DNA from 2 places in the Streptomyces sp. NPDC092370 genome. Region 1 is predicted to be linked to the other one. Evidence: riboswitches for the same ligand, from Rfam matches in the RefSeq annotation. Region 1 holds a riboswitch; the other holds the start of a gene.
The links. A riboswitch is a leader RNA that binds a small molecule or an ion and turns the genes downstream of it on or off. The one in region 1 is predicted to bind S-adenosylmethionine.

Region 2: another riboswitch for S-adenosylmethionine. It lies ahead of thrC (threonine synthase); the one in region 1 lies ahead of ACIQHQ_RS04515 (aminotransferase class V-fold PLP-dependent enzyme).

The regions. Positions count from the first base shown of each region.
Region 1 is NZ_JBIVQO010000001.1:1,004,090-1,008,277, reverse strand. It holds gene ACIQHQ_RS04525 (rhomboid family intramembrane serine protease) at 1-15, shown strand, start outside; gene ACIQHQ_RS04520 (Lrp/AsnC family transcriptional regulator) at 12-293, shown strand; gene ACIQHQ_RS04515 (aminotransferase class V-fold PLP-dependent enzyme) at 386-1,768, opposite strand; SAM riboswitch class IV at 1,903-2,019, opposite strand; gene trpD (anthranilate phosphoribosyltransferase) at 2,092-3,156, opposite strand; gene ACIQHQ_RS04505 (cytochrome bc complex cytochrome b subunit) at 3,295-4,188, opposite strand, start outside.
Region 2 is NZ_JBIVQO010000003.1:147,432-151,619, reverse strand. It holds gene ACIQHQ_RS11890 (cold-shock protein) at 146-349, opposite strand; gene ACIQHQ_RS11885 (MoaD/ThiS family protein) at 797-1,072, opposite strand; gene thrC (threonine synthase) at 1,183-2,469, opposite strand; SAM riboswitch class I at 2,485-2,640, opposite strand; gene ACIQHQ_RS11875 (glucosyl-3-phosphoglycerate synthase) at 2,796-3,767, shown strand; gene ACIQHQ_RS11870 (trehalose-6-phosphate synthase) at 3,841-4,188, shown strand, end outside.

The DNA.
Region 1 (4,188 bases):
GAGAACCAGCCGTGATCACCGCGATCGTCCTGATCAAGACCAGCGTGGACCGGATCCCCGAGATCGCCGAGTCGATCGCGGCGCTGGACAGCGTCAGCGAGGTCTTCTCCGTCACCGGCACCTACGACCTGATCGCGATGGTCCGGGTGAAGGAGCACGAGGACCTGGCGGAGGTCATCCCGGGCCGGATCAGCAAGATCCCCGGAGTGGAGGGGACCGACACGCACGTGGCGTTCCGTACGTACTCGCAGCACGACCTGGAGGCGGCATTCTCGATCGGCCTGGACAACTGAGGCCGTCGCGTCCCGCCCCGCGCGCGTGACCTGCTCACGGACACCCCCGAACCCGCCCCGCGGATGATCGTCCCGGGCAGCCGCCCACCGGCTCAGGCGGAGGTGTCCGGCACGCAGCGCCCGTCCTCGGTGCGGTAGTTCCACTTCGCCCCGTCCGTCACGAGCTCCCGCACCGCCCGCACGAACCGCTCCACGTGCTCGTCCGGCGTGCCCGCGCCGAAGCTGACCCGGATGGCGTTGAGCGACTTCTCCCCGGGCACGGCCTCCGGCGACCCGCACTCCCCCTGCGACTGCGGGTCGCTGCCGAGCAGCGTGCGCACCAGCGGATGGGCGCAGAACAGCCCGTCCCGCACGCCGATGCCGTACTCGGCGGACAGGGCGGCGGCGAAGTGGGAGCTGTTCCAGCCCTCGACGACGAAGGAGAGCACCCCGACCCGCGGGGCGTCGTCCCCGAAGAGGGACAGGAACCGCACCTGGGGAACGCCGGCGAGACCCTCCCGGACCGCGCGGATGAGGTACTGCTCACGGGCCACGAGGGTGTCGAAACCGGCCTCGGTCAGCGCCTTGCAGGCCGAGGCGACGGCGTAGGCGCCGATGACGTTGGGCGAACCGGCCTCATGGCGGGCGGCGCTGTCGTGCCACTCCACGTCCACTCCCCCGTCATCCCGCCGGCCGACCTTGCGGCTGGCGCCGCCGCCCGCGAGATACGGCTCGGCGGCGCGCAGCCAGTCGGCCCGTCCGGCCAGGACGCCCGAGCCGAAGGGCGCGTACAGCTTGTGCCCGGAGAAGGCGACCCAGTCCACGTCGAGGCCGGCGACGGACACCGGGTGGTGCGGGGCCAGCTGGGCGGCGTCCAGCACGATCCGCGCACCGTGGGCGTGCGCGGCCGCGGCGAGTTCCCGTACGGGCCACAGCTCGCCGGTGACGTTCGAGGCGCCGGTGACGCAGACCAAGGCCGGCCCGTGGCCCCCCTCGGTCGACACAGACCGGCCGGCCAGGGCGCGCTCCAGGGTCTCGACGGCCTCACGGGGGCTGCGCGGGGCGTCGAGGCACGTCACGCGGGCGTTGCGCCAGGGCAGCAGGGCGGCGTGGTGCTCGGTCTCGAAGACGAAGACCTGGCAGTCGGCGGGGAGCGCGGCGGCGAGGAGGTTGAGGGAGTCGGTGGTGGAGCGGGTGAAGATCACCTGGTCGCCCTCGCGGCAGTCGAGGAACTCCGCGACGGTCCGGCGGGCGTTCTCGAACAAGTCGGTCGACAGCTGGGACAGGTACCCGGCCCCGCGGTGCACGCTGCCGTAGTACGGCGCGTAGGCGGCCACGTCGTCCCAGACCCGCTGGAGGGCCGGGGCGCTGGCGGCGTAGTCGAGCGCGGCGTAGGTGACTTCGCCCCCGGTCACGAGCGGGACGGTGACATCCCGGCCCAGAACGGGCAGCGGGGCACAAACAGACTGATCGGCGGCAACGGTGGAGACGGACATGGGTGAACTCCCGTGACGGCAGGTGGAATCCGCCCGCGAGCACATACGGCTACAAGCGGGGGTGAAGGAAAGAGGGGATGCGGAGGCGGGGCTCTGCGGCCCTATCGCATTCGCTGGTTCACGAGAGACTCCTCGTCACGCGCTTGCCACAGACCTCGCTGCCTGCGGCCTGGTCTTCACCCGGGGCACCCCGCCACGGACGGAGGGTTGCCGGACAGTCGGCCGGGGCCTCATGACTGTCACTCATGACCTGCCGGGAACGTACGCGAAAAGATCGGCGTCCCGCAACCCGAGTCCGGATCGCGGGACGCCGTCCCGGTTCCCTACGTGTTGCTCGCGGCCACCCAGCGCTCCAGCGTCCGCTTCGCCGCACCGGAGTCGATCGACTCGGCCGCCTTCACCATCGCGGCGCGGATCTGATCGGCCAGTGGCGCGGTGGTGGGCTCCAGGGCCACCAGGGCCGCGGCCGAGTTCAGCACCACCGCGTCCCGCACCGGCCCCGTCTCTCCGTCCAGCAGCCGCCGCGCGACCTCCGCGTTGTAGGAGGCGTCCGCGCCACGCAGAGCCTCGACGGGGACCAGTTCGAGGCCCACGTCCCGGGGGTCGAAGGCCTCCTCGGTCACCTCGCCGTCCCGGACGATCCAGACCCGGGACGTGGCCGTGGTGGTGAGCTCGTCGAGGCCGTCGTCACCCCGGAAGACCAGGGACGAGTTGCCGCGTTCGGCGAACACGCCCGCGACGATCGGCGCCATGCGGGGGTCCGCCACGCCGACGGCCTGGGCCCGGACCCGGGCCGGGTTGGTCAGCGGGCCGAGGGCGTTGAACACCGTGCGGATACCCAACTGGCCGCGGGCCGCGCCCGCGTGCCGCAGCGCCGGGTGGAACTTCACCGCGAAGCAGAAGGTGATCCCGGCCTCCTCGGCCACCTCGGCGACCCGGTGCAGCGGCAGTTCCAGGTTGACCCCGAGCTTCTCCAGCACGTCGGAGGCCCCGGACGCCGAGGACGCGGCCCGGTTGCCGTGCTTGACGACCTTCGCGCCGGTGCCCGCGACGACGATCGAGGACATCGTGGAGATGTTGACCGTCTTCGCGCCGTCACCGCCGGTGCCGACGATGTCGACCGTCGCCCCGGGCACCTCGATCACGTTGGCATGCTCGTACATCGCGCGGACCAGGCCGTTGATCTCCTCGACGGTCTCGCCCTTGGCGCGCAGGGCCACGACGAACCCGGCGATCTGCGCCTCGGTCGCCTCACCGCGCATGATGCGGTCCATCGCCCAGGCGGTGTCGTCGGCGCCCAGGTGCCTGCCGTCCAGCAGGCCGTTCAGCAGCAGGGGCCAGGAGCGGCCCGCCGCGGTGTCGCCTCCAGCGGGGGTCACAGCGCTCATAAGCCGCTCCAGGGTCAGGCGTCCCGCACTACGGGACGAGAATCTCAACGAGGTCCACCCTATCCAGCCCCGAGCGCGGCGAAGGGCCCCGTCCGACGATCGGACGGGGCCCTTCGGTGTGGCGTGGCGAAGCAGTGATCAGTGGTGGCCGTGGCCGCTCGTGATCTCCCGGTACTCCTCGGCGGTGGGCTTCGGGATCTGGGCACCCTCGCCGTAGTAGGCGTCGCTGAGCTTGGCGCGCAGCTTCTCGGAGCCCTTCACCTTGCGCTCGACACCGTTCTCGTCGACCGTCGGGCCGATCTCGGCCGGCTTGTACTGCTCGTGCGCGGTGAGCGTGTACATCTGCTCCTGGCTGAGCGGCTCGTGCACCTCGATGAACTCACCGTGCGGCAGGCGCTTGATGATGCCCGACTCGCGGCCGTGCAGCACCTTCTCCTTGTCCCGGCGCTGCAGGCCGAGGCAGATGCGCTTGGTGACGATGAAGGCGATGACCGGTCCGACGAAGAACCCGATCCGGACGAACCAGGTCACCGCGTTGATCGACAGATGGAAGTGCGTGGCGACGATGTCGTTGCCACCGCCGATCAGCATGATGATGTAGCCGGTGACCCACGCGACACCGACGCCGGTGCGGGTCGGGGCGTTGCGCGGCCGGTCCAGGATGTGGTGCTCGCGCTTGTCCCCGGTGACCCACGACTCGATGAACGGGTAGAGGGCGATGATCGCGAGGAACACACCGAAGAGCACCAGCGGGATGAACACGCCCAGGACGAGGGTGTGGCCCCAGAGGTTGATCTCCCAGCCCGGCATCGCCCGGATCAGGCCTTCGGCGAAGCCCATGTACCAGTCGGGCTGGGCACCGGTGGACACCTGGTCGGGCCGGTACGGGCCCAGGACCCAGATCGGGTTGATCGTCGCGATCGCGGCGAGGGCCGAGATGAGACCGAAGACCAGGAAGAAGAAGCCTCCGGCCTTGGCCATGTAGACCGGCAGCAGCGGCATGCCGACGACGTTCTTGTTGGTCCGGCCGGG
Region 2 (4,188 bases), on a different contig from region 1:
GCGCCCGGCGGGACCGGGACGGGCCGTCAGCCGCCCCGCGAACGCCGCCCGGCAGGGGTTCCGAACAGGCCGAAGGGCCCGCACCCCGGGGGGTACGGGCCCTTCTGAGAAGACCGGTCGCTTGAGCGTTGGTCGTGGTGCGCGTTCAGGCAGAGACGCGAACCATGTCGGCCTGCGGTCCCTTCTGGCCCTGCGAGATCTCGAACTCGACCCGCTGGCCCTCTTCAAGGGTGCGGTAGCCGTCCATCTGAATCGCGCTGTAGTGGACGAAAACATCCGCACCACCGTCGACCGCGATGAAGCCGTACCCCTTCTCCGCGTTGAACCACTTGACGGTGCCCTGAGCCATGCCTAACTCCCCTATTACTGGCCCTTGCACAGATCCACACTTCGCGGACCCGGGTCAGACCTCACCCCCCACGGTTGGGGGCGTGCGCCGGAACGCGTCGACCGCGGCCGAATGTATCTGTCCAACTGCCGTCTGCAACAGGTCAATCGGACGAGAATTCCGGACGCGCAGGGTCCGGAATGTAGGCAGAATTCGCCCGAATTCAGGGCAAATCGGGCTCCACAAAGAGAACAAAAGCCGCAAAAGATGCGCACACTTTGGCTACATCTTGTCGGGCCCGCGGAGGGAATTCAGGGTTCCGATCAGAGGATCGGGATCGTGTTCCCCAACTGTATCGCGCTCAATCACACAGAATTGCCCCCTCCGCTTCTCTCACGGAGGGGGCAATTCGGTGAACTCTCAGTGACAGCCGTTACCGAAGGTAATAATCGGGCCGGTCGACCGGGTTCAGCCGCCGGCGACGGCGGGAATGATCGACACCCCGGCACCGTCGGGCGTCGCCGTCTCCAGCCCCTGTTCGAACCGCACGTCGTCGTCGTTGACGTACACGTTGACGAACCGGCGCAGCTTGCCCTGGTCGTCCAGCACCCGGGCGGCGATCCCGGTGTGGTTCTTCTCCAGATCGGCGATGACCTCGCCGAGATTCGCCCCCTCGGCGGCGACCTCGGCCTGACCGCCGGTGTAGGTGCGCAGGATGGTGGGGATGCGAACGGTGACGCTCATGTCTTCAAAACCTCCGGTTGGGTGACAAACCTAGGGGCGCGGGGCTGTGCCGATCCACGGCTCCGCCGCGTGGGCGCGAACGACCCCCACCGGCCCGCAGGGATCAACGATCAGACGAGCCCAGCCGCCCGGAACGCATCCAGGCTGGGACGAATGGTCGCCGAAAGACCCGTGCCCGCCACCGCATCCAGCGTCTTGAGACCATCCCCGGTGTTCAGTACCACGGTCGTCTTCGACGGGTCGAGCACACCGCTCTCGATCAGCTTCTTCGTCACACCCACCGTCACACCGCCGGCGGTCTCCGCGAAGATGCCCTCGGTCCGGGCGAGGATCTTGATCGCGTCCACGACCTGCTCGTCGTTCACGTCCTCCACGGCACCGCCCGTGCGGCGCGCGATGTCCAGCACGTACGGCCCGTCCGCCGGGTTGCCGATGGCGAGGGACTTGGCGATGGTGTCCGGCTTCTGCGGGCGGACCACGTCGTGCCCGGCCTTGTACGCCGTCGACACCGGCGAGCAGCCCTCGGCCTGCGCGCCGAAGATCTTGTAGGGCTTGTCCTCGACCAGACCGAGCTTGATCAGCTCCTGCAGGCCCTTGTCGATCTTCGTGAGCTGCGAGCCGGAGGCGATCGGCACGACGAGCTGGTCGGGCAGCCGCCAGCCGAGCTGCTCGCAGATCTCGTACGCGAGGGTCTTGGAGCCCTCGGCGTAGTACGGCCGCAGGTTGACGTTGACGAAGCCCCAGCCCTCTCCGGCCGGGTCGCCGATCAGCTCGGAGCAGAAGCGGTTCACGTCGTCGTAGTTGCCCTCGATGCCGACGAGCTCACCGCCGTAGACCGCGGCCATGACGACCTTGCCCTCCTCCAGGTCGTGCGGGATGAACACACACGAGCGGAAGCCGGCGCGGGCCGCGGCGGCGCCCACCGCACCGGCGAGGTTGCCGGTGGAGGAGCAGGAGAGCGTGGTGAAGCCGAAGGCGCGGGCGGCCTCCAGGGCCTGGGCGACGACACGGTCCTTGAAGGAGTGCGTCGGGTTGCCGGAGTCGTCCTTGACGAAGAGCTTGCCGGCGTCGACACCCAGCTCGCGGGCGAGGTTGTCGGCCTTGACGAGCTTGGTCCAGCCCGGGTTGATGTTCGGCTTGTCCGCCACGTCGGCCGGAACCGGCAGCAGCGGGGCGTAACGCCAGATGTTCGCCGGTCCCGCCTCGATCTTCTTACGCAGTTCCTCGGTGTCGTAGGCCGAGAAGTCGTAGGCGATCTCCAGCGGGCCGAAACACTCCTCGCACGCGAAGACCGGGCCGAGGGGGACGCGGTGACCGCACTCGCGGCAGCTCAGCGCCGCGGCGGGACCAAGGTCTACGGTGGAGTCAGTGGTGCTTGCAACAGTCTGCGCAGCCATGTGAGGCGAGGCCCTTCCTCATCTTCCTCACGACGCGTTTCGCCGTGAGACGGATTTGGCACCTTCCCTAGCCGGGAGCCTCGCGAAGTGGTCGCCAGTGACCTACGAGAACCGACTGGAGGGTTGCCGGGGCTTCATCGGGCCGTTTCCCTCTGCCCCTCTGGATGAGCTGTATGTGGTTGTAGGCGGCGGGTGACCCCGGACATGCGATGGTCATCCGCGTTGTTCAAGACTGTAACCGACGACCAGGACAGTTGAGATAGCCGTCCGAACCGCGAGATGGATCACCGTCCGTCCCGCCCGGAGTACGCAGAGGAGCCGCCACGGTGCTGGAAGAAGTCGAGCGGTGGCTGAGCACCCGTTCCTGGTCCGTGAACGATCGCCCGCTCCACCAGATCCTGGCCGCCAAGCAGCGCACGGGCCAGACGGTCAGCGTCGTGCTGCCCGCGCTCAGCGAGGAGGCGACGGTCGGTGACATCGTCGCCGTCATCCGCCACGACCTGATGCGACAGGTCCCGCTCGTCGACGAGCTGGTCGTCGTCGACTCGGGGTCCACCGACCGCACGTCCGAGGTGGCCGCCGCCGCGGGCGCGCGGGTGGTGCACCGGGACGGGATACTCCCGCGGCTGCCCGCCGTGCCCGGCAAGGGCGAGGTGCTGTGGCGCTCCCTGCTCGTCACCCGCGGGGACATCGTCTGCTTCGTCGACGCGGACCTCAGGGAATTCTCGTCCGACTTCGTCTCCGGAATCGTGGGCCCGCTGCTCACCGAGCCGGACGTGGACCTGGTGAAGGCCATGTACGACCGTCCGCTCGGCACTGAGCTCGATTCGCTCGCCTCCGCCAGGACCGCCGGGCAGGGCGGCCGGGTCACCGAACTGATGGCGCGCCCGCTGCTCAACATGCACTGGCCGCGGCTGGCGGGCTTCGTGCAGCCGCTCGGCGGCGAGTACGCGGCCCGCCGTTCCCTGCTGGAGCGGCTGCCGTTCCCCGTCGGCTACGGCGTGGAGCTCGGCATGCTCGTCGACGCCCTGCACCTGGCGGGCCTGGACGCCCTGGCCCAGGTGGACGTCGGGGTGCGCAAGCACCGGCACCAGGACGGGCAGGCGCTGGGCCGGATGGCCGCCGCGATCTACCGCACGGCCCAGCTGCGGCTGGCCCGCGGGCACCTGGTCCGGCCGTCCCTGACGCAGTTCGAGCGGGGCGAGGACGGCTTCGAGCCCCGGACGTACTCCGTGGACACCGAGGAGCGTCCCCCGATGGTGGAGATCGCCGAGTACCAGGCGCGGAGAGCGGCCTGACCGGGGCCGTTTTCGGCCGCGCACGGCAGATCCGTACGTTTGAGCGTTTCCGGGCCGGGCTAGGTTGAGGTCTATGGCTTCAACGTACGGTGCTGCGCAGGTGCTGGTGGCCTCCAACCGCGGTCCGGTCTCGTACACGGTGGGCGAGGACGGTTCGCTGGACGCCAAACGGGGTGGCGGCGGCCTGGTCTCCGGGCTCTCCGCGATCGGTTCGGACGCGGACGCGCTGTGGGTGTGCTCGGCGCTGTCCGACGGCGACCGGGAGGCGGTGAGGCGCGGGGTCGGAGAGCACGGCGTGCGGATGCTGGACATCCCGGCCGACGTGCACGCCGACGCGTACAACGGCATCGCCAACTCGGTCCTGTGGTTCGTCCACCACATGCTGTACCAGACGCCCCTGGAGCCGGTCTTCGACGCTGAG